2 regions of the Psychrobacillus sp. FSL K6-1415 genome follow, and region 2 is predicted to be linked to the other one. Evidence: a T-box and tRNA genes for the amino acid it is inferred to sense, from the RefSeq annotation. Region 2 holds a T-box; the other holds one or more tRNA genes.
The links. A T-box is a leader RNA that pairs with one kind of tRNA and senses whether it is charged. The one in region 2 lies ahead of ileS (isoleucine--tRNA ligase), so its partner is inferred to be a tRNA-Ile.
Positions count from the first base shown of each region.

Region 1: it encodes a tRNA-Ile, which carries the amino acid that the T-box ahead of ileS (isoleucine--tRNA ligase) is inferred to sense. The anticodon was not compared.

Region 1 is NZ_JBBOOQ010000001.1:98,796-110,299, forward strand. It holds rRNA gene rrf (5S ribosomal RNA) at 1-19, shown strand, start outside; tRNA gene MKY60_RS00455 (tRNA-Val) at 44-119, shown strand; tRNA gene MKY60_RS00460 (tRNA-Thr) at 133-208, shown strand; tRNA gene MKY60_RS00465 (tRNA-Lys) at 215-287, shown strand; tRNA gene MKY60_RS00470 (tRNA-Leu) at 312-396, shown strand; tRNA gene MKY60_RS00475 (tRNA-Gly) at 414-488, shown strand; tRNA gene MKY60_RS00480 (tRNA-Leu) at 504-592, shown strand; tRNA gene MKY60_RS00485 (tRNA-Arg) at 608-684, shown strand; tRNA gene MKY60_RS00490 (tRNA-Pro) at 690-766, shown strand; tRNA gene MKY60_RS00495 (tRNA-Ala) at 780-855, shown strand; rRNA gene MKY60_RS00500 (16S ribosomal RNA) at 991-2,545, shown strand; tRNA gene MKY60_RS00505 (tRNA-Ile) at 2,640-2,716, shown strand; tRNA gene MKY60_RS00510 (tRNA-Ala) at 2,734-2,809, shown strand; rRNA gene MKY60_RS00515 (23S ribosomal RNA) at 2,963-5,891, shown strand; rRNA gene rrf (5S ribosomal RNA) at 6,077-6,192, shown strand; gene MKY60_RS00525 (response regulator transcription factor) at 7,164-7,838, shown strand; gene MKY60_RS00530 (sensor histidine kinase) at 7,835-9,217, shown strand; gene MKY60_RS00535 (MMPL family transporter) at 9,292-11,253, shown strand; gene MKY60_RS00540 (hypothetical protein) at 11,266-11,504, shown strand, end outside.
Region 2 is NZ_JBBOOQ010000001.1:1,343,298-1,354,801, reverse strand. It holds gene MKY60_RS06255 (RluA family pseudouridine synthase) at 1-704, opposite strand, end outside; gene lspA (signal peptidase II) at 704-1,180, opposite strand; gene ileS (isoleucine--tRNA ligase) at 1,518-4,268, opposite strand; T-box leader at 4,342-4,561, opposite strand; gene MKY60_RS06240 (DivIVA domain-containing protein) at 4,616-5,125, opposite strand; gene MKY60_RS06235 (YlmH family RNA-binding protein) at 5,223-6,011, opposite strand; gene MKY60_RS06230 (YggT family protein) at 6,060-6,323, opposite strand; gene MKY60_RS06225 (cell division protein SepF) at 6,342-6,821, opposite strand; gene MKY60_RS06220 (YggS family pyridoxal phosphate-dependent enzyme) at 6,818-7,510, opposite strand; gene MKY60_RS06215 (YlmC/YmxH family sporulation protein) at 7,591-7,824, opposite strand; gene sigG (RNA polymerase sporulation sigma factor SigG) at 8,105-8,884, opposite strand; gene sigE (RNA polymerase sporulation sigma factor SigE) at 8,974-9,681, opposite strand; gene MKY60_RS06200 (sigma-E processing peptidase SpoIIGA) at 9,681-10,523, opposite strand; gene ftsZ (cell division protein FtsZ) at 11,401-11,504, opposite strand, start outside.

The sequences.
Region 1 (11,504 bases), 1.2 Mb from region 2:
GAGTAGGACGTCGCTGGGCTTGTAATAAAATTATATTTCCCATGGAGGATTAGCTCAGCTGGGAGAGCATCTGCCTTACAAGCAGAGGGTCGGCGGTTCGAGCCCGTCATCCTCCACCATATATTTACTCCTGCCGGAGTAGCTCAACTGGTAGAGCAACTGACTTGTAATCAGTAGGTTGAGGGTTCAAGTCCTTTCTCCGGCACCATTTTTAGAGCCATTAGCTCAGTTGGTAGAGCATCTGACTTTTAATCAGAGGGTCGTAGGTTCGAATCCTACATGGCTCATCACTTTTTAAGTGAATTATGTATGCGGGTGTGGCGGAACTGGCAGACGCACTAGACTTAGGATCTAGCGCCGCAAGGCGTGGGGGTTCGACTCCCTTCACCCGCACCATTTAATTTAATAACCGAGCGGAAGTAGTTCAGTGGTAGAACACCACCTTGCCAAGGTGGGGGTCGCGAGTTCGAACCTCGTCTTCCGCTCCAAAGATTCATTAAAGTGCCGGGGTGGCGGAACTGGCAGACGCACAGGACTTAAAATCCTGCGGTAGGTGACTACCGTACCGGTTCGATTCCGGTCCTCGGCACCACTTTTATGAAATATTGCGCTCGTAGCTCAATTGGATAGAGCACTTGACTACGAATCAAGAGGTTGCAGGTTCGAGTCCTGCCGAGCGCACCATATAACGGGAAGTAGCTCAGCTTGGTAGAGCACTTGGTTTGGGACCAAGGGGTCGCAGGTTCGAATCCTGTCTTCCCGACCAGTTATTACTTTTTGGGGCCTTAGCTCAGCTGGGAGAGCGCCTGCCTTGCACGCAGGAGGTCAGCGGTTCGATCCCGCTAGGCTCCACCATGAACATTGAAAACTGAACATGCAAAACGTTAAGACATACAGCCTATCAACTAACTTTGTTAGTCTGATAGCAAAACAATTTTGACATCATTTAATGATGATGCCAGCAAAACAAATGAGCTTTTTAAGTTCTCTATTATGGAGAGTTTGATCCTGGCTCAGGACGAACGCTGGCGGCATGCCTAATACATGCAAGTCGAGCGAATGACGAAGAAGCTTGCTTCTTCTGATTTAGCGGCGGACGGGTGAGTAACACGTGGGCAACCTGCCCTGTAGATTGGGATAACTCCGGGAAACCGGGGCTAATACCGAATAATCCATTTCCTCACATGGGGAGATGTTAAAAGACGGCATCTCGCTGTCACTACAGGATGGGCCCGCGGCGCATTAGCTAGTTGGTGAGGTAACGGCTCACCAAGGCGACGATGCGTAGCCGACCTGAGAGGGTGATCGGCCACACTGGGACTGAGACACGGCCCAGACTCCTACGGGAGGCAGCAGTAGGGAATCTTCCACAATGGACGAAAGTCTGATGGAGCAATGCCGCGTGAGTGAAGAAGGTTTTCGGATCGTAAAACTCTGTTGTGAGGGAAGAACAAGTACGAGAGTAACTGCTCGTACCTTGACGGTACCTCATTAGAAAGCCACGGCTAACTACGTGCCAGCAGCCGCGGTAATACGTAGGTGGCAAGCGTTGTCCGGAATTATTGGGCGTAAAGCGCGCGCAGGCGGTCCTTTAAGTCTGATGTGAAATCCCACGGCTCAACCGTGGAAGGTCATTGGAAACTGGGGGACTTGAGTACAGAAGAGGAAAGCGGAATTCCAAGTGTAGCGGTGAAATGCGTAGAGATTTGGAGGAACACCAGTGGCGAAGGCGGCTTTCTGGTCTGTAACTGACGCTGAGGCGCGAAAGCGTGGGGAGCAAACAGGATTAGATACCCTGGTAGTCCACGCCGTAAACGATGAGTGCTAAGTGTTAGGGGGTTTCCGCCCCTTAGTGCTGCAGCTAACGCATTAAGCACTCCGCCTGGGGAGTACGGTCGCAAGACTGAAACTCAAAGGAATTGACGGGGGCCCGCACAAGCGGTGGAGCATGTGGTTTAATTCGAAGCAACGCGAAGAACCTTACCAGGTCTTGACATCCCGCTGACCGGCCTAGAGATAGGCTTTTCCCTTCGGGGACAGCGGTGACAGGTGGTGCATGGTTGTCGTCAGCTCGTGTCGTGAGATGTTGGGTTAAGTCCCGCAACGAGCGCAACCCTTGATCTTAGTTGCCAGCATTCAGTTGGGCACTCTAAGGTGACTGCCGGTGATAAACCGGAGGAAGGTGGGGATGACGTCAAATCATCATGCCCCTTATGACCTGGGCTACACACGTGCTACAATGGACGGTACAGAGGGTCGCAACCCCGCGAGGGTGAGCAAATCCCATAAAACCGTTCTCAGTTCGGATTGTAGGCTGCAACTCGCCTACATGAAGCCGGAATCGCTAGTAATCGTGGATCAGCATGCCACGGTGAATACGTTCCCGGGCCTTGTACACACCGCCCGTCACACCACGAGAGTTTGTAACACCCGAAGTCGGTGGGGTAACCCTTACGGGAGCCAGCCGCCGAAGGTGGGACAGATGATTGGGGTGAAGTCGTAACAAGGTAGCCGTATCGGAAGGTGCGGCTGGATCACCTCCTTTCTAAGGATAATATCGGAATACGAATCTTTATTCGTATCTTAACGTTTTGCAGTTCAGTTTTGAATGTTCATATTAATATATGGAAATTCAAAGAGGGCCTATAGCTCAGCTGGTTAGAGCGCACGCCTGATAAGCGTGAGGTCGATGGTTCGAGTCCATTTAGGCCCACCATACCCTTTTTTTGTTTCGGGGCCTTAGCTCAGCTGGGAGAGCGCCTGCCTTGCACGCAGGAGGTCAGCGGTTCGATCCCGCTAGGCTCCACCAAATTATATTATTTGCTCCTGCGATTACTCGTCGCAAAGGAACAAAATCTTTGTTCTTTGAAAACTGGATAAAACGACATTGAAACAATAAACAACAAGAAATTCTGTTGTGATTATTTACGTAATTACAACGTGTAAGACTTTTTAACTTTTAGGTTAAGTTAATAAGGGCGCACGGTGAATGCCTTGGCACTAGGAGTCGACGAAGGACGGCACTAACACCGATATGCTTCGGGGAGCTGTAAGTGAGCTTTGATCCGGAGATTTCCGAATGGGGAAACCCACTGTTCGTAATGGAGCAGTACATTTGCGTGAATACATAGCGCATCTGAGACACACCCAGGGAACTGAAACATCTAAGTACCTGGAGGAAGAGAAAGAAAAATCGATTCCCTGAGTAGCGGCGAGCGAAACGGGAATAGCCCAAACCAAGAGGCTTGCCTCTTGGGGTTGTAGGACACTCTACATAGAGTTACAAAGGAATGAGTTAGACGAAGCGATCTGGAAAGGTCCGCAGGATAGGGTAAAAGCCCCGTAGTCCAAAATTCATTCTCTCTTGAGTGTATCCTGAGTACGGCGGAACACGTGAAATTCCGTCGGAATCCGGGAGGACCATCTCCCAAGGCTAAATACTACCTAGTGACCGATAGTGAACCAGTACCGTGAGGGAAAGGTGAAAAGCACCCCGGAAGGGGAGTGAAATAGATCCTGAAACCGTGTGCCTACAAGTAGTTAGAGCCCGTTAATGGGTGATAGCGTGCCTTTTGTAGAATGAACCGGCGAGTTACGATTACATGCAAGGTTAAGTTGAGAAGACGGAGCCGCAGCGAAAGCGAGTCTGAATAGGGCGAATGAGTATGTGGTCGTAGACCCGAAACCAGGTGATCTACCCATGTCCAGGATGAAGGTAAGGTAACACTTACTGGAGGTCCGAACCCACGCACGTTGAAAAGTGCGGGGATGAGGTGTGGGTAGCGGAGAAATTCCAATCGAACCTGGAGATAGCTGGTTCTCTCCGAAATAGCTTTAGGGCTAGCCTCAAACGTTAGAATCTTGGAGGTAGAGCACTGTTTGGACTAGGGGCCCATCCCGGGTTACCGAATTCAGACAAACTCCGAATGCCAATGATTTATGTTTGGGAGTCAGACTGCGAGTGATAAGATCCGTAGTCAAGAGGGAAACAGCCCAGACCACCAGCTAAGGTCCCAAAGTATTTGTTAAGTGGAAAAGGATGTGGCGTTGCTTAGACAACCAGGATGTTGGCTTAGAAGCAGCCATCATTTAAAGAGTGCGTAATAGCTCACTGGTCGAGTGACGCTGCGCCGAAAATGTATCGGGGCTAAACAAATCACCGAAGCTGTGGATTGATACCTTTGGTATCAGTGGTAGGAGAGCGTTCTAAGGGCGTTGAAGTCAGACCGGAAGGACTGGTGGAGCGCTTAGAAGTGAGAATGCCGGTATGAGTAGCGAAAGACGGGTGAGAATCCCGTCCACCGTATGACTAAGGTTTCCTGAGGAAGGCTCGTCCGCTCAGGGTTAGTCGGGACCTAAGCCGAGGCCGATAGGCGTAGGCGATGGATAACAGGTTGATATTCCTGTACCACCAAACCACCGTTTGAGTAATGGGGGGACGCAGAAGGATAGGGTAAGCATGCTGTTGGTTATGCATGTCCAAGCAGTAAGGTGTGAATGTAGGCAAATCCGCATTCTGTAACATTGAGCTGTGATGGCGAGGACGTATGTCCGGAGTTCCTGATTTCACACTGCCAAGAAAAGCCTCTAGCGAGGTGATAGGTGCCCGTACCGCAAACCGACACAGGTAGTCGAGGAGAGAATCCTAAGGTGAGCGAGAGAACTCTCGTTAAGGAACTCGGCAAAATGACCCCGTAACTTCGGGAGAAGGGGTGCTCTTTTGGGTGCATAGCCTAGAAGAGCCGCAGTGAATAGGCCCAGGCGACTGTTTAGCAAAAACACAGGTCTCTGCAAAACCGTAAGGTGAAGTATAGGGGCTGACGCCTGCCCGGTGCTGGAAGGTTAAGAGGAGTGCTTAGCGCAAGCGAAGGTGCGAATTGAAGCCCCAGTAAACGGCGGCCGTAACTATAACGGTCCTAAGGTAGCGAAATTCCTTGTCGGGTAAGTTCCGACCCGCACGAAAGGCGTAACGATCTGGGCACTGTCTCAACGAGAGACTCGGTGAAATTATAGTACCTGTGAAGATGCAGGTTACCCGCGACAGGACGGAAAGACCCCGTGGAGCTTTACTATAGCTTGATATTGAATTTTGGTGCAACTTGTACAGGATAGGCAGGAGCCTTAGAGCCCGGAGCGCCAGCTTCGGAGGAGGCGTCGGTGGGATACTGCCCTGGTTGTATTGAAATTCTAACCCATACCCGTAACCCGGGTAGGAGACAGTGTCAGGCGGGTAGTTTGACTGGGGCGGTCGCCTCCTAAAGTGTAACGGAGGCGCCCAAAGGTTCCCTCAGAATGGTTGGAAATCATTCGAAGAGTGTAAAGGCAGAAGGGAGCTTGACTGCGAGACCTACAAGTCGAGCAGGGTCGAAAGACGGGCTTAGTGATCCGGTGGTTCCGCATGGAAGGGCCATCGCTCAACGGATAAAAGCTACCCCGGGGATAACAGGCTTATCTCCCCCAAGAGTCCACATCGACGGGGAGGTTTGGCACCTCGATGTCGGCTCATCGCATCCTGGGGCTGTAGTCGGTCCCAAGGGTTGGGCTGTTCGCCCATTAAAGCGGTACGCGAGCTGGGTTCAGAACGTCGTGAGACAGTTCGGTCCCTATCCGTCGTGGGCGTAGGAAATTTGAGAGGAGCTGTCCTTAGTACGAGAGGACCGGGATGGACACACCGCTGGTGTACCAGTTGTTCTGCCAAGAGCATCGCTGGGTAGCTATGTGTGGACGGGATAAGTGCTGAAAGCATCTAAGCACGAAGCCCCCCTCAAGATGAGATTTCCCATTACGCAAGTAAGTAAGATCCCTCAAAGACGATGAGGTAGATAGGTTCGGGGTGGAAGCGTGGCGACACGTGCAGCTGACGAATACTAATCGATCGAGGACTTAACCAAATTTGTTTAACGTAACAATGTCGTTTATCCAGTTTTGAGTGAACAAACACTCTATATATGAGGGTTTCAAGATACAAGCAGTGCTAGGAAACAAGTGAGAGAAGGAAGGAACGTACTAACGTACGTGACTGAAGGATCGAATGAAGTTGACAACGCAATGCGCCGTATATTGAAAGCCGAATGAGTCTAGTGATGATGGCGAAGAGGTCACACCCGTTCCCATACCGAACACGGAAGTTAAGCTCTTCAGCGCCGATGGTAGTTGGGGGTCTCCCCCTGTGAGAGTAGGACGTCGCTGGGCACCAAAGAAAAAGTCGTTACCGAGAATTGGTAGCGGCTTTTTTTGTATAAATAAATAAGCCGTAGGCAGTCTTTCTCTATAAAGAAGCATGCGAGAAAGTAGAGGGGCAAAGAGTTCAAGGAAGCAAACGAGAGAGACTCGGAGCGTATAACATACGCGAGAATTGAACGAGAGCGGCTGACGAAGAAATCTGCTGACCATCTGCTTTCGCAGCCCCGGACACGGAAGTAAAGCTCTTGCGCCGATGGTAGTTGGGGGTCTCCCCCTGTGAGAGTAGGACGTCGCTGGGCACCAAAGAAAAAGTCGTTACCGAGTAATTGGTAGAGACTTTTTTGTATTTAGAAATAAGCCGTAGGCAGTCTATCTCTATAAAAAAGTATGCGAGAAAGTAGAGGGGCAAAGAGTTCAAGGAAGCAAACGAGAGAGACTCGGAGCGTATAACATACGCGAGAATTGAACGAGAGCGGCTGACGAAGAAATCTGCTGACCATCTGCTGTTGCAGCCCCGGACACGGAAGTAAAGCTCTTGCGCCGATGGTAGTTGGGGGTCTCCCCCTGTGAGAGTAGGACGTCGCTGGGCACCAAAGAAAAGTCGTTACCGAATTATCGGTAACGGCTTTTTTGTATTTAGAAATAAGCCATAAGCAGTCTATCTCTATAAGAATGTATGCGAGAAAGTAGAGGGGCAAAGAGTTCAAGGAAGCAAGCAAGAGAGACTCGGAGCGTATAACATACGCGAGAATCGAACGAGTGCAGCTGTCATTAGGAGATGAAAAATCACTGGGCACCAAAGACAAAGTCGCTACCGAGATAGGTAACGGCTCTTTTATCTATTACTAAAGTTTTTAATTTCCTTCAACTGTTCTATTGTTACTCTCCTTTATTCGATTATTAAATTATTTTAATTACTTGCTGTTTTACAACTTAACAGACAGAATATGAAGTAACTACATTTATATAGGAGGGACAAAGTGGTAGTAATATTAGCAGTAGATGATGACATACATACACTTGAATTAATCTCTATTTATTTATCTCAATCTGGATACCGCGTTATTAAAGCTAAAAATGGAAAAGAAGGGTTAGACATATTGGAACATGAACTCCCTGATTTAGCAATTATAGATGTCATGATGCCTATAATGGATGGTTTTCAATTAACTAAAATAATACGCGAACAATATAATATTCCAGTATTACTCTTAACAGCAAAAGGGAAACTTGAGGATAAAGAAAAAGGATATATTGCTGGATCGGATGACTATTTAGTAAAACCGTTTGAACCAAAAGAATTATTATTTCGTATCCGCGCTATTTTAAGAAGATATGATAAAACGAGTGATGTTAATATTCGGATTGGCAATATGTTAATTAATAGGAAAAGCTTCGAGGTTCAGGTTGGAGAAGAGGTACTAGTTTTACCTTTAAAGGAGTTTGAACTACTGTCCAAATTAGCTTCTAAGCCAAACCAAGTCTTTACTCGAGATCAATTAATAGAAACAGTGTGGGGAGTTGATTTTGAAGGAGACGAACAAACATTAAGCGTTCATATTAAAAGGATAAGAGAGCGATTAACTAAATTAGAGACAGCAATTCAGATTACTACAGTTCGTGGAATTGGTTATAAATTGGAAGAGTCTATATGATGAGAACTTTATATAGTAAGTTCGTTTGGATAACATTGCTCATAATGTTATCGAGTGGAACATTAGGATTTATGATAGTAAATACATACTACCATCAAAATCTAAAGGAAAAGAATGATGAAAAAAATGTATTAGTCGCGAAATCAATCGTTGAAAGTATTAATATGGCTAATATAAATGAACTGGACCCCTTTCTCCATTCAATTGGCAATACTGGATATCAGTTATACATCGTAAACGAGGATGGGGAAGAAAGAGCTTACGGAGGCGAGTTTCGCGTTGAGGAGATTAATACATCAATTGTTGAAAATGTTATAAACGGGGAAACGTACCACGGTATGAGAGAGTTCCCTAAAGAAACATTTATTACCGGTTATTTTTCTAATGAATTAACGAATACGGTTGGTGTGCCATTTACCTATGAAGGAAAAAAGTATGCCCTGTTCCAACGACCGAATATTAAATTCTTATTTAATGAGATTCATCTGTTGTTAGGCGGATTAGTAGTAATAATGATTATTTTAAGTGTGATAGCAATGTTGATAGTTGCGAAGATAATGATTGATCCGTTAACTAAATTGACAATAGCGACAAATAGAATTGCAAATGAGGATTTCCATGCAGAGTTACCAGTCTATCAGCGTGATGAAATAGGACAACTTGCAGATAGCGTTCGAAACATGGCAATGCAGCTGGATGCTAGCGATCGTTACAAAAAAGAATTTATCTCTAGGGTATCCCATGATTTTCAAACACCGCTATTGAATATACAAGGTTACGCTCATCTACTGAAAAGTGGAGAGCTAAGTGGAAATGATCATTTAAAGTACGTTACGATTATTCAACAAGAGTCAAAACGACTCTCCAATGTTATGAAGCAGTTATTAGTTCTTACTTCGTTTGATCAAGTAAATAGCCGTACAAAAAAAGAAGTCTTTTCACTAGATATACAGTTAAAAGAAGTCATTCAAAAGTTTAGATGGTTACTCGATGAAAAAGAAATATCTATTAATATAAAGATAAAACCGGTAAATATATACGGTGAAAGTGAAATGCTTGAATATGTTTGGGAGAATCTTCTTTCTAATGCTATAAAGTATAATCGTTCTCCGGGGGAAATACATATTACTTTAGAAGAAAGTGAAGAATGTGTAATCGCCACAATTCAAGATACTGGCAGTGGGAATAAGCAGACAAAATACAACCAATGGACGGAAAGGTTTTATAGGGAGGATGAAGCTCGTTCAACGCAAATTGAGGGAAGTGGACTAGGCTTAGCGATTGTACAGGAAGTAATTCAATCACATGAAGGAGAACTTTCTTTTGAAAGTATAGAACCTCATGGCACTAAAGTAATCATCCGATTAAAAAAGCTGTAATTATCTGTTCATCTTCCGTTCACTTTCAACTTGTATAGTGCCTCTTATAAGGAAATACAATAGGAGGTACAGATATGAGAAATAAACGGAACTGGTTAGTTATTATCATTAGTTGGCTAATGGTAGTAGGATTACTTTCACTCTTTGCTCCTTCCAGTAAAGAAGTTGCAAGTACATCAAAAAATGCAGGACTTCCAGACACGGCTATATCCATTCAAGCAGATAAAGTTATTAAAGAAAACTTTTCTAGTAACGAAGGAATACCTTTAATTATTGTTTTTGAAAGTAATAAAGCTACCAATGATGAAGAAATTCAAAGAGTATTAGAATTAATGGAACAAAATTACTCTAGTATTCCGAAGTTTTCTAAGATTCCTATGGAGCAACGAGATTCTTTTGTATCCGAAGATAAAAAGACTTTCTTTGTGCCACTAATTTTAGAAGGACAGCTAGAAAGCAAAGAGATTCATGAAAAAGTAAGTGAAATAAAAGAAAACATATCTAATATAATCCCGTCAGATTTTAATACTTATTATACGGGACCCGCTGGCATAGCTAGCGATACAATCGAGCTTTTTTCGCAGGCTGATGTAGTATTACTTCTAGCTACAGTAGTGATTATTTTTATCATATTAATCGTAATTTATCGCTCACTCATTCTTGCTATCATTCCACTTATCGGAGCTGGAATTGTGTATGGAGTAGTGGATAGAGTAATAGGTCTTACTGGGAAATTCACATCCATTACGATTGAAAACCAGGCACTCTCAATTATGATGATTTTATTGTTTGCCGTCGTTACTGATTATTCACTACTACTTTATGCCCGTTATAAAGAAGAACAGGATATGAAAGTGGCACTTGCTCGAACAAGAGAAACAATATTGTTTAGTGGAGGTACTATTCTAGCGGGTGTTGCAACACTTGCTATTGCAGTTTATGAACCGTATCGTAATTTTGCTCCAGTGTTTGTGATTGCAGTAGTTATCATGTTAATCGCGGGACTTACATTATTACCAGCGTTGTTTGCGGTAGTGAAAGTACCAAAAAAGAAAGAAGCTAAAACTAAAATTTGGGCTAATGCCGGTAATGTTAGTACGAAAAAACCATGGACAGTAGCGATACCGATCCTGTTACTGCTAGGGATTGGCACTTGGCATTCAACTACAATTATTTATTCATATGATTTGCTGGCATCTTTCCCTGAAGAGTTATCTTCCAGAGAAGGTTTTACAAAGCTAGGAGAAGCATTTTCAGAAGGAGAAATAGCTCCAACGACAATTCTAATAAAATCAAAAGACGAGAAAGTGGTTGCAGATGTTCAAGAGAAATTAGAAGATAGACCACTTGTTAGTCAGGTAAGGCCATCGTCTTCAGAAAGTAATAAGTACACACAGTTTTCTATCATATTAAAAGTAAATCCTTATAGCAAAGAAGCTCTAAATGAAGTGGAAACGATTAGAGAAAAATTAGAAGATCAACAGGTTTTAGTAAGTGGAGAGACAGTAAAACAGGTAGATATTCGTAATATTAACAAGAGAGATACGGCACTCGTAATGGGGTTAATGACGGTATTGATCGGATTAATGCTTGCTTTACAAACTAGATCGATTCGAGCATCGATGTTGATGATGTTATCCATTTTACTGTCCTTCGGAGCAGCGTTAGGATTCTCCACATGGACTTTTGACTTCTTCTTTGGGTATACGTCTTTTAGTTATCGAATTCCCCTTTACACATTTGTATTTTTGGTAGCGCTAGGGGTAGATTATTCAATTATGTTAATGAGTAGATTGAAAGAAGAACGCAAACAGTATGAGGAACAGGAAGCGATTGCGAAAACGGTTGAAAAAACAGGAGGTGTTATTTCTTCTGCAGGATTAATACTTGCGGGTACATTTGCTGTTTTAATATCACAGCCAGTCATGGAGCTTAAACTATTTGGTTTTGCCGTCGCAGTTGGTGTACTGTTGGATACGTTTATCGTTCGACCGTTATTATTACCAGCGTTATTATCAATCACGATTAAAAAATAGGGGGAAATGATTATGCAAGAAAAATGGAGTTTACGATTAATACGTGCAGGAGCATTATTTGGTTTACTGGGGGCCTATCTAGGTTCTCATATGGCAGGGGCGGGATCTTATGCACTCCGTCCTATACATGCCCATATTTTATTGGTGGGATGGTTATCATTGTTTGTTTATGGGCTATTTTATAAACTGTATAAGATTAAGTCTCCTAAGCTAGTAGCAATCCATGGTACGACCGCTATTATAGGAGCAAT
Region 2 (11,504 bases):
TGATGTGTACGTCCAGTTTCCAATTGGCATTCAACTAACGAAAATTTATCAAATCTCTCTATAACACGAAAATGTGTAACAGCGTGCTTACCATTATCTACTACCGCCATACTTTGTCTTTCTTTTTTATCACGAGCAATAGGAGCATCAATCGTCCCTTTATCGTGAGCAATGCGACCATGCACAAGTGCTGTGTACTTACGAGTAACTGTTTTCTTTACAAGTTGGTCCACTAACGAGACATGTGCTACATCATTTTTAGCAACCATCAAAAGACCTGTCGTATCTTTATCAATACGATGCACAATTCCAGGACGCATAACTCCATTAATACCTGACAAATCTTTAATTTGATACATCAAACCATTAACTAGTGTTCCAGTAGTATGTCCAGGTGCAGGATGTACAACCATTCCGCGAGGTTTATAGACAACAACTACATCTTCATCCTCATAGATGATTTCTAAGTTCAAGTTCTCGGCAACAATATCAAGTGGAACAGCATCTGGAGGTGTAACGACAATAACATCACCAGCTTTTACTTTATAGCTCGTTTTTGCTGGCTCATTATTTACTGTTACAAAGCCGTCTTTTATAAAATTTTGAATTTGTGTACGTGACCAATCTGATTCAAAAGATGCAATTGCTTTATCAATGCGCTCTTTTGCTTGTTCATTTTCAATAATAAATGTTAAATCTTCCATTACTTCACCTTTTTCTTTTCAGCTCGTTCTTCTTGAAATACGAATAATATTATAATTACAACACCAATAGTTAGTGCAGCATCTGCCACGTTAAAGATTGGAAAATCATAATTAATAATAGGTATTAAAACATCGACGAAGTCTACTACTTCGCCTCTCCAAAGTCGGTCAATAAAGTTCCCTATTGCTCCTCCAAGTAGCATCATCAAGCCAGCTTGAAATACTGGCTTTCCTTTTGCTTCTTTATGAAAATAATAGATAATTCCAATGATGACGATGATAGTGACAATGGTAAAGAATCCTATTTTTCCTTCTAGAATGCCCCAGGCTGCTCCTCTATTTCTATGAGAAAGTAGCGCTAGGTAAGGGTCCCACATAATAATTCGTTCACCAAGTATCATATTTTTAACGACTAGCCATTTTGTCCATTGATCTAATGCAATGACAAAGGCCGCCAGTCCATAAAATTTCCACACATTATTTCCCCCACATAACAAATTCTTTTCAGCAAAATTGAACACTCTCCATCTAGTTTAACACAGAACCATGCAATACGTAAAAGAGCAGACACAATTTCAACATCGATTATGTACCATAAGAGTTGAAAGGATGGCGGCTTTATGGGCTATTTGCTCGATGTTAAGGACTAAGGTAGAGAATTTAAGGGCTATATTGAAATCTATGGATTATTAAAAGTGATTTATGGGCTATCCGAAAACACTTAAGGGCTTTACCTTTAAAATTAAGAGCTATCTAGCCATTATCCTATAAAAAATGTGATCCAAATAATTGGACCACATTTCTTTGTTTTATTTACTTAACAACCTCTGCGCAACGTGCACATAAAGTTGGGTGGGCTTCACTTGTACCAACTGTTTCGGAAATTGTCCAACAGCGCTCACATTTTTCACCATCTGCTTTTTCTACTACAACAGAAGCATGCTCTAATACTAAGCTGTTTGCTGGTGCTTCAGACGGTGCACCGCCTAATTCAAATTTAGAAACAATGAACAATTGTGCAAAGTCAATGGCATCTGTTTCAAACAGTGCTTTATAGTCATCATTTACATATAAAGCTACTTTAGCTTCTAATGATTTACCGATCGTTTTTGCATTTCGCGCTTCTTCTAGTGCTTTTAATACATCATCACGTAATTCCATAATTTTATCCCACTTAGCTGCTAAATTCTTGAATTCAGGATAATCAACAGCTTCTGGCATATCCGTTAATTGAACACTTTCCGCAGTTTCATGCTCTAAATAAGCCCAAAGCTCATCTGTCGTATGAGGCAAGATAGGTGTTACTAATTTTAGTAGAGCTAATAACGTATCATACATAACTGTTTGCATAGCACGACGATCCGAGTGGTCCTCGCCATAGATATACACAACATCTTTTGCAATATCTAAGTAGAATGAACTTAACTCACTTGATACAAAGTTATTCACCGTATGATATACACTTGCAAAATCGTAGCGATCATATGCAGCTCTTACTGTTGTAATTACTTCTTGAAGTTTCATGTACATATACTGATCCACTTCACGAAGACCCTTGAATTCCACACGATTATTAACAGGATGGAAATCACTAATATTACCATGTAAGAATCTGAATGTATTACGGATTTTACGATATACTTCTGATACCTGTTTGAAGATCGCATCTGATACACGTACATCTGCTGTATAATCTACAGAAGCTACCCACAAACGTACAATGTCTGCACCTAACTGATTTATCACTTTAGAAGGAACGATTACGTTCCCTAATGATTTACTCATTTTACGTCCATTTCCATCCAATGTGAAACCATGGCTTAACAAACCTTTGTAAGGAGCGTGACCAAACATAGCCGTACTTGTTATTAACGAAGAGTTAAACCAACCACGATATTGATCCGATCCCTCTAGATATAAGTCAGCTGGGAATACTAAATCGTCGCGTTCTTCTAGGACACCTTGATGAGATGAACCGGAATCGAACCATACATCCATAATATCTGTTTCTTTCGTAAAGATACCATTCGGACTTCCAGCATGTGTAAATCCTTCTGGTAGTAATTCCTTCGCTTCTTTTTCAAACCAAATATTTGAACCGTGCTCACGGAATAGTTTAGAAACATGTGAAATAGTCTCTTCTGTCAGAATCGGTTCTCCATCTTCCCCATAAAATACTGGAATTGGAACTCCCCATACACGCTGACGAGAAATACACCAGTCTCCACGATCGCGAATCATGTTAAATAGACGAGTCTCCCCCCATGCAGGAGTAAACTTGGTATCCCGAATAGCTTGTAGCAATTCATCTCTAAATGCCTCAATAGAAGCAAACCATTGTGCTGTAGCACGATAAATAACTGGTTTTTTTGTACGCCAGTCATGCGGATATGAATGTGTAATAAATGTAAGTTTCTCAAGCGCACCTGCAGCCTCTAAAGCTTCTGTAATCGCTTTGTTAGCTGTGTCATAAAATAATCCTTCAAAACCAGGTGCTTCAGCAGTCATTACACCGCGGTCATCAACTGGACAAAGAACCTCTAAGCCGTAAGCTTTTCCAACGTAAAAGTCATCTTCCCCGTGTCCAGGAGCTGTATGAACACATCCAGTCCCAGATTCAGTTGTTACATGCTCTCCTAAAATGATAAGAGAATCACGATCGTATAATGGATGTTTTGCAACGAGACGATCCATTTCCTTACCTTCCAGTGTACGTTCTACTGTATATTCTTCCCAGCCTAATTCTTCCGCAACAGATTTTACTAAATCTAATGCAACGACAAATTTAGAACCTTTCGTATTAACGACTGCATACTCAACTTTAGGATGCAAGGAAATAGCTAGGTTTGCAGGAATTGTCCAAGGTGTTGTAGTCCAAATGATAAATTTTGTTCCTTCTTCCAGAACTCCTTTTCCTTCAGTCACCTCAAAGCTTACATAAATAGATGGTGATTTTTTATCTTGGTATTCAATTTCTGCTTCAGCCAATGCTGATTCACTTGATGGTGACCAGTAAACAGGCTTTAACCCTTTATAAATATATCCTTTTTTAGCCATTGCACCGAATACTTCAATTTGACGTGATTCAAATGCAGGAGTTAATGTAACATATGGATTATCCCAGTCCCCACGAACACCCAAACGTTTGAATTGTGAGCGTTGATTGTCAATTTGTTGATATGCATACTCCTCACAAAGCTTCCTAAACTCTGCTAAAGACATCTCTTTACGTTTTACACCTTTATTGGTTAGTGCTTGCTCGATTGGCAGACCATGTGTATCCCAGCCTGGAACATAAGGTGCATGGAAGCCTGACATAGACTTGTGACGGACAATCATATCTTTTAATACTTTATTTAATGCATGACCCATATGAAGATCACCATTGGCATAAGGTGGTCCATCATGTAGTACAAAAAACGGACGATCTTTTGTATGGTCCTGTACTTTTTTATAAATATCCTGATCTGCCCATTTAGTTTGAATTTCTACTTCTTTCACTGGTAAATTTCCACGCATAGGGAAATCAGTTTTTGGCATTAATAACGTATCTTTGTATTCCATCTTATAACCTCCTAATTATTAAAAGCATGAGTACTGTAAAGGAGTGGCGAAAACAAAAAAACTCCACATCCCTAAAAGGGACGAGGAGTTATGCTCGCGGTACCACCCTACTTGCGATTTGTATAAAATCGCCGCTTAGAATGCCATAACGGGGCATTAACCGAAGACACTTACTATTTGTTCTGTGCCCTTGCTCCAAAGTGATATTCTAAATAAGATTCTACCCTGAGCTCTCACCACCCTCAAGTCGCTTTGTCGAAATCTATTTTAGACGTCTTTTTCAACGCATATTATATGATATGATATGAAATTATTATAGGTAAAGTATGGCTATGAGTCAAGAAATGTTAATCTTCCGTAACAGATATACGATCAATTGCTTCTGTATCCACATCATATTCCATTAAATGATTCCAGTCATCTGTGTTGATCAAATCTAGCTGGGCTTCGACTAACATTTTAAAACGATTTCGGAAAACTTTTGACTGCTTTTTCAAGTCCTCGATTTCCAATGCAATCCTTCTAGCCTTAGTTAAAGCTTCGTTAACAATTCGATCAGCATTTTTTTCTGCCTCTTTCACAATTAACTTCGCTTCTTTTTGTGAATTGCGACGAACCTCTTCTGCTGCCTCTTGTGCAACGACAATTGACTTATGTAATGTCTCTTCAATTGAAGTAAAATGACCAACCTTTTCGCTTGAAGTTTTAAGCTTTGTTTCTAATTCCTTTTTTTCTTTCATCAATATTTCAAGATCTTTCATAATTTGATCAAGGAATTCGTTTACTTCATCTTCATTATATCCTCTAAATCCTTTACCAAATTCCTTGTTATGTATATCAAGTGGTGTTAGTGGCATTTTAACATCTCCTTTACTTACTATTCTTGTATTCTTTCTTACATTATACATTTCCAAGAAGGTGAATACATCTAAATTTGAAATATTCTTATAAAAATTAACTTTTAAGTTCTAACCTGCCTATTTGTAGTCGTAATTTATCTTTTTTTGTTCTTCCTTCGATCATTATTAATTTTACTCTTCCATGCCCTCTAATAGAAAGTAAATCAAGTTCTTGTAACTCAAGAGATACCTGATCCTTTTCTGACCAGTTCACTTTGACCTTACCAGCTTGAATAAGGGATGCTGATTTTTGACGAGAAATATTAAAAACTGCCGCAATCACTGTGTCTAACCTAAGGGAACTAACCGTTAAAGTATCAGGTATCCATTCCTCCTGTTGAACAAAATAATCGATTGGATCTTCTATCACATTTATATGAACTTTCACTTTCCCAATGGATGTGAAATTAGCTCGAACGTAATCTAAAACCTCTAAGGCAACGACGAACTGAATGGCTCCTTCTTGTACGCGTATATCACCAAATTTACTACGATCAATTCCTAGTGACATCATTGAACCAAGAACATCCTTGTGCTTTAGCGTAACAAATTTAGTAGGATAATGAACTTCCACTACTTTCGAAGAGAAATCGTTATCAGATGGAGTAAAATAAGAAGGAAACAATAAGACTCTTCTTCTCTCCGCATCCTCTAGTGCACCTTGAGCGCTAGAGTCAATCTCTTCATATTGCCTACGAATCGAGTCTACGATAAATTGCTGCCTTGGGTCTAGAAAGTCCGTCAACTTAGGAGCATATCGATCCTCAACTTCCCGCATCATACTCACAACCTGTTCTATAAATGGCTGTTCTTCTTTTCTAAAATGTTGCAATACATTTTCCATTTTAATATTTCCCTTTCGACTATAGTAAAAAACCCCACGAAAGTGAGGTTAGACAACTATATTAGCTATATAATATATGCCTGTCATTGCTAGGTTTAATACAAAAATTGCCACAATTGGTGAGATATCAATCATCCCTAATGGAGGAATAATTTTTCTAAATGGTTCTAAGTATGGCTCACATATTTTCCCTAAAAACTTTCCAAAACCTGATTGTTGAATGCTCGGAACCCATGACATTAAAATATACGCTATTAATGCATACGTATAAATTTGAACACCCCAGCTTATTAAAGATAAAACTAATCCCATAATTTAAATACTCCTCTGTTAATCTAAGTCATTATAGTAATAATCCGATATTGCACCATCGACTTCAACAGAATCTGGTGCACAAAGGAATATATCCGTACCTATTCTTTGTATGTCTCCACCTAAAGCGTACACTGTCCCACTTAAAAAGTCGATTATTCGAATTCCCTGCTCCTTATCAATTCGTTGCAAATTTACAATTACAGCCTTTTTACTTTTTAAGTGTTCAGATATATCTTGTGCTTCTGCATACACTCTCGGCTCTATCAATATTACTTTTGATGACTTTTGGACATTTTGAATACTAACGAGATTAGGAGTGTTCATATCCTTTGGAATCGTATTAAATTTACGTTCTTTAGGAGCAGACTTTACAGTTTGTTGCTTTATATTATTATCAACTGTTTTTTGCTGCTGAGGTCTTGGTTGCTGCGCTTCTGATGCTTCCTCATCTTCATCTAAGTAGAAGAAGTTTTTCATCCAGTTTTTCATGCTCATACAATTCCCTCCCTCTCTTTTCCAACCAATGCTGTTCCGACTCTAATAAATGTTGCACCTTCTTCTATTGCTATCTCATAATCCCCAGACATTCCCATGGAAAGTTCTGTACAAGGGGCGCCTGCTATTTGTTTAGCTGCAATTTTACTTTGGAGTTGTTTCAATCTGCGGAAAACATTTCGAATGATTGTGTCATCTTCCGTATTAGGTGCCATTGTCATCAATCCAATAATGCGAATACGTTTATGGTTTTTAAGCTGATCTACAAATGCTTCTACTTCTTCAAAAGCAAGCCCATGTTTTGACTCTTCTTGGGATACGTTTACTTGTACAAAACAATCCTTTGTGGAGGTAGCTCTTTTCTCAATTTCATCCGCTAAACTCATCCGGTCTAATGAATGCAAGAAATTTATATGGTTAATAACTGATTTAACTTTTCTTGTTTGCAATGAACCTATGTAATGCCACCCAACATCATTAGAAATGGCATCTAACTTTTTCTGTAAACCCTCTGGTCGATTTTCTCCCAAATGCCGAATACCATTTTCTATTACCTCGTTTGTTCGACTAACTGAAACTTCTTTTGTTACTGCTATTAATGTAATATCTTCTAACTTTCTATTACCTCGGTCGCATGCATTTTGCATACGCTGTTGAATTTGTTCTAAGTTTTGTTGTACGTTTGTCATTCGAAACCCAACTTTTCATCAATTGTTTTTGTTTATTGTATCAATGAAAAGCCGTTTTATCAATGATGAACATTGTAAGTCTATGTTTTTGATACAATTATAACATCTTTTCCAATTATCGCTATATTTTGTACGGCTATTTTCTTTGTGTCTCTTTTTTTATTAAAAAAAGTTGGATACGCTCCATTTTCTTCTACTAAAAATGAAATAATATAACCAGTTTCTTTATCAATTTCTGCGTCTACAATATAGCCGAGTAATTGCCCACTCTTTGCTTCTATTACTTCTTTTTGCTGCGCATCTGAAAATTTCATCATTAACCCCCTTTATTCATTATATGAATGAAAATGAAAAAAACGCTTTTTTTCTAAAAAGAAAAAAATCCAGATCTTAAACGCTTCGTTCTAATGCATAAATACGGAATCCTACTAGTAACTACCTATATGATTTTTAGAAAGTGTTTTCTGCCGGACCAAAAGTCACTACGATTATGCTCCACCCAAAAATCACAGGAGCTAACTTGTTGTTCTTAAGAAATTTATAACAACAGAAAAACGCTTCTTCTAAAAAGAAAAAGCGTTTTTGCTAAATAACTTATGGATTCAATTGGCTTTGAATAGTTGATAAGGCACTTTTCTCTAATCTTGAAATTTGTGCCTGCGATAAACCTAAGTCCATTGCTATTTCTGTTTGTGTAGCTCCATAGTAAATTCTCTTCGTTAATATTTTCTTTTGTCTTGTATCTAGCTTCTGAAAACTATCCTTCACAGTAAAATAAGTTACCCATTGATCTTCGGATACATCATTATCGCATAATTGGTCCATCATATAAATAGCGTCTCCACCATCACTGAATATTGGCTCTTGTAAAGATACAGGATCTTGAATAGCGTCTAAAGCAATTAATATATCCTCCACTGAAATATCTAGCTCTTTTGACAAGTCATCCAAGGTTGGTTCTTGTAAATGTTCGTTGATAAACTGTTCCTTTGCTTTCATAGCTTTATATGCAATATCTCTTAACGATCTTGATACTCGTACTGAATGATGATCACGTAAGTGTCTTTTTATTTCTCCAATAATCATAGGAACTGCATACGTAGAAAAACGGACGTTATGCTTTAAATCGAAATTCTCAATTGATTTGATGAGCCCAATACAACCAACTTGAAACAAATCATCTGCTTGCTCTCCTCGGTAAGCAAACCTTTGAACTAGACTTAAAACTAGCCTTAAATTACACATTACCAGTTCATCTTTAACAGATTCTTCACCAGATTGTAAACGGATAAACAATTCTTTCATTTCTTCATGCTTAAGTAAAGGAAGCTTAGATGTATCAATGCCGCATAATTCAACTTTTGTTCTCGTCATAGATCTTCCTCCGGACTTTTTAATTGTTCTAAGTCAGTTTGTCCGGGAAAGAAAAGATTATTCTATACGTTTCTATCCAATTTCACCCATTAGGCAATTGGTTCGTTTAACAGCTCCTTTAAATCTAAAATAATTTTTTTTTCTAAACGTGATATATATGATTGCGAAATACCTAAATGATCAGCTACTTCTTTTTGAGTCATTTCTTCTTTACCATTTAAACCAAACCGACATTGCATAATGTACTTTTCCCTATTCCCAAGTAAATTTATTGCTTCAAATACATGTTGACGCTCTAGTTTTTTCTCCACATCTTCAATGATTAAATCCTCGCTAGTACCTAAAATATCTGATAGTAATAGTTCATTCCCGTCAGAATCAGAATTTAAAGGTTCATCAAAAGAGACTTCTGACTTCATACGATTTGTCTTACGTAAATGCATTAAAATTTCGTTCTCTATACATCTTGATGCGTAAGTTGCGAGCTTAATACCTTTTTCTAGATTAAACGTCTCTACAGCCTTAATAAGTCCGATTGAACCTATACTAATAAGGTCTTCTATATTAGTATTTGTCTGATCAAATCTTCTCGCAATGTAAACAACTAATCTTAAGTTTCGTTCAATTAATACATCTCTAGCATGTTCATCTCCATCCATAAACGCCAGTAGCATCTCTCGTTCTTCTTCTCTCGATAATGGTTTAGGTAATGATTCATTGCCACCAATATAATGTACACTTTTTCTTCTAAAGGAAAGTACCCAATAGTAAATCTTACGCAACCAATTCATCAGCATTATCCTACACTCCTTTTTTTCAAATGAAAATATGAGGAACTATGTAATATCCCATCCGCCCCATGTGGAAACTTTTCTCTTGCTTTCGTCATAACAATATAACCTTTTGGTAATGCCTGATCTCCTATCATCCATTGATCATACTTAATACCAACAACCCATGTTTTATGTTTGTGAATCGTTGCAATTGGAATTAATCTTAATTTACTTGCATATTCTTTTGAAATCTTGTCCAATCCGGCTCTTCCATCAAACTCCCAATTACTAATAGCTTCAAATAACGCATGTGGTAGAATCTCCCGCAACATTTCAGCTGCCACAAAGTGGACAGGATCATTGGACAACGGTTCCGTACACACATTTCCTGAGTCTATAAAAAGTGTCAGCTCCTTAGAAATACCAAATAACGAAACGTTAGATGGATATAGAAGCTCTCTTTCTCCGTGAGTAATATTCAGATGAAGGACATGTTTGGTCAGCAAATATAGACCACCTGTTGCAATCAACGCAAAGTTCATAATCATAAACAAATTACTACTATTGTCATACAAAGGAGCAATAGCTGTAAGTAAACCGCCAGCAAAAACACTAGTCAGTAACGTTAAAATAATTGCTTTTCCTATTTGCGAACGTTTTTTCCAAAAAGCAATCGCAATCATTACAAAAAAAGATAAAAATATTGTACTCATAGAATGAGAGAAAACAACTGTGATTACTCCAGCCGTTAGAGCAGATAGGAATAAATACCTTTTCTGATTTTCAATCCACCCAATTTTATTGGCAAATGCCAAAACGGTATAATTGAAAAAAGTATTGGTTACAATCATTACTTCCGCATACATAGTTTCCCTCCTTTTGACTAAAGCTTAGCATCTAAAGTTTAAGAAATTTGTCAAAAGACCGTTCAAAAACGTTCTTTTTTTACGACAAATAATAAGAGTTAAGAAATACAAAAAAAGATGCCAATTAGGCTGGTGGTGACTGAACGTCACCACCAGCATCTGTTTTCTCAGTAGTTTTATGGCATTTTTCTGTCCGTCACCCTTATACCTTCTAGAAACAGGTTAGTGATTTTTGGGATAACAAGAGATAAGATACTCTTCAATTCAAAGAGGGAGCTCCCGAAAATAAAATTTCGGGAGCTCTAACGTTAATCTATAAGGCAAATACCAGCTATTTTTTGTCGTATACTTTTTTCTTAGTGTAGAAATATATAAGAAATGCCTTTTTGGATGCTTGATAACCCAAATCTAACCGCTCTGTATGTAATCTTTGTATTCTATACCACTCAAATTACCAAAAATTTATTTTTAGCTCAGGAATCAAAAAATATCCTTATATTTAATACAGAATTTGATCTTAATATCTCCTTACTTGCTCTCACCTATTGTTTACTTGCTCCCATCAGTGGCTTACTTGCGGTCTTAAAGTTTTACTTGCTCTAAATCTATATTTACTTGCGGACTATTACCTTTTACTTGCGTAGTGGAAAACTTTTACAAAACTTTTATCGATTCATGGCCAAAACATGTAGAACCATACTACTAATAGATGTTTCTATTCACTGTTTCGACTGGAATATTCCTAATTTATAAGGAGTCCTTTTAACACGGGAAATTATAGCAGTACTATTCATTTGCTTAATTATCAGGAATTTAGCATTTTTATATACTTTATTCAAAAAAAGCAACCACCGAAGTGATTGCTTTAATCTTTATATTAGTTTCTACGTTGACGATTTCTTAAGAAAGTTGGGATATCTAATGCATCCTCTTGTTGGTTATGAGATACATGTCGTTCTTGTTGAGGTGCTTGTTGTTGCA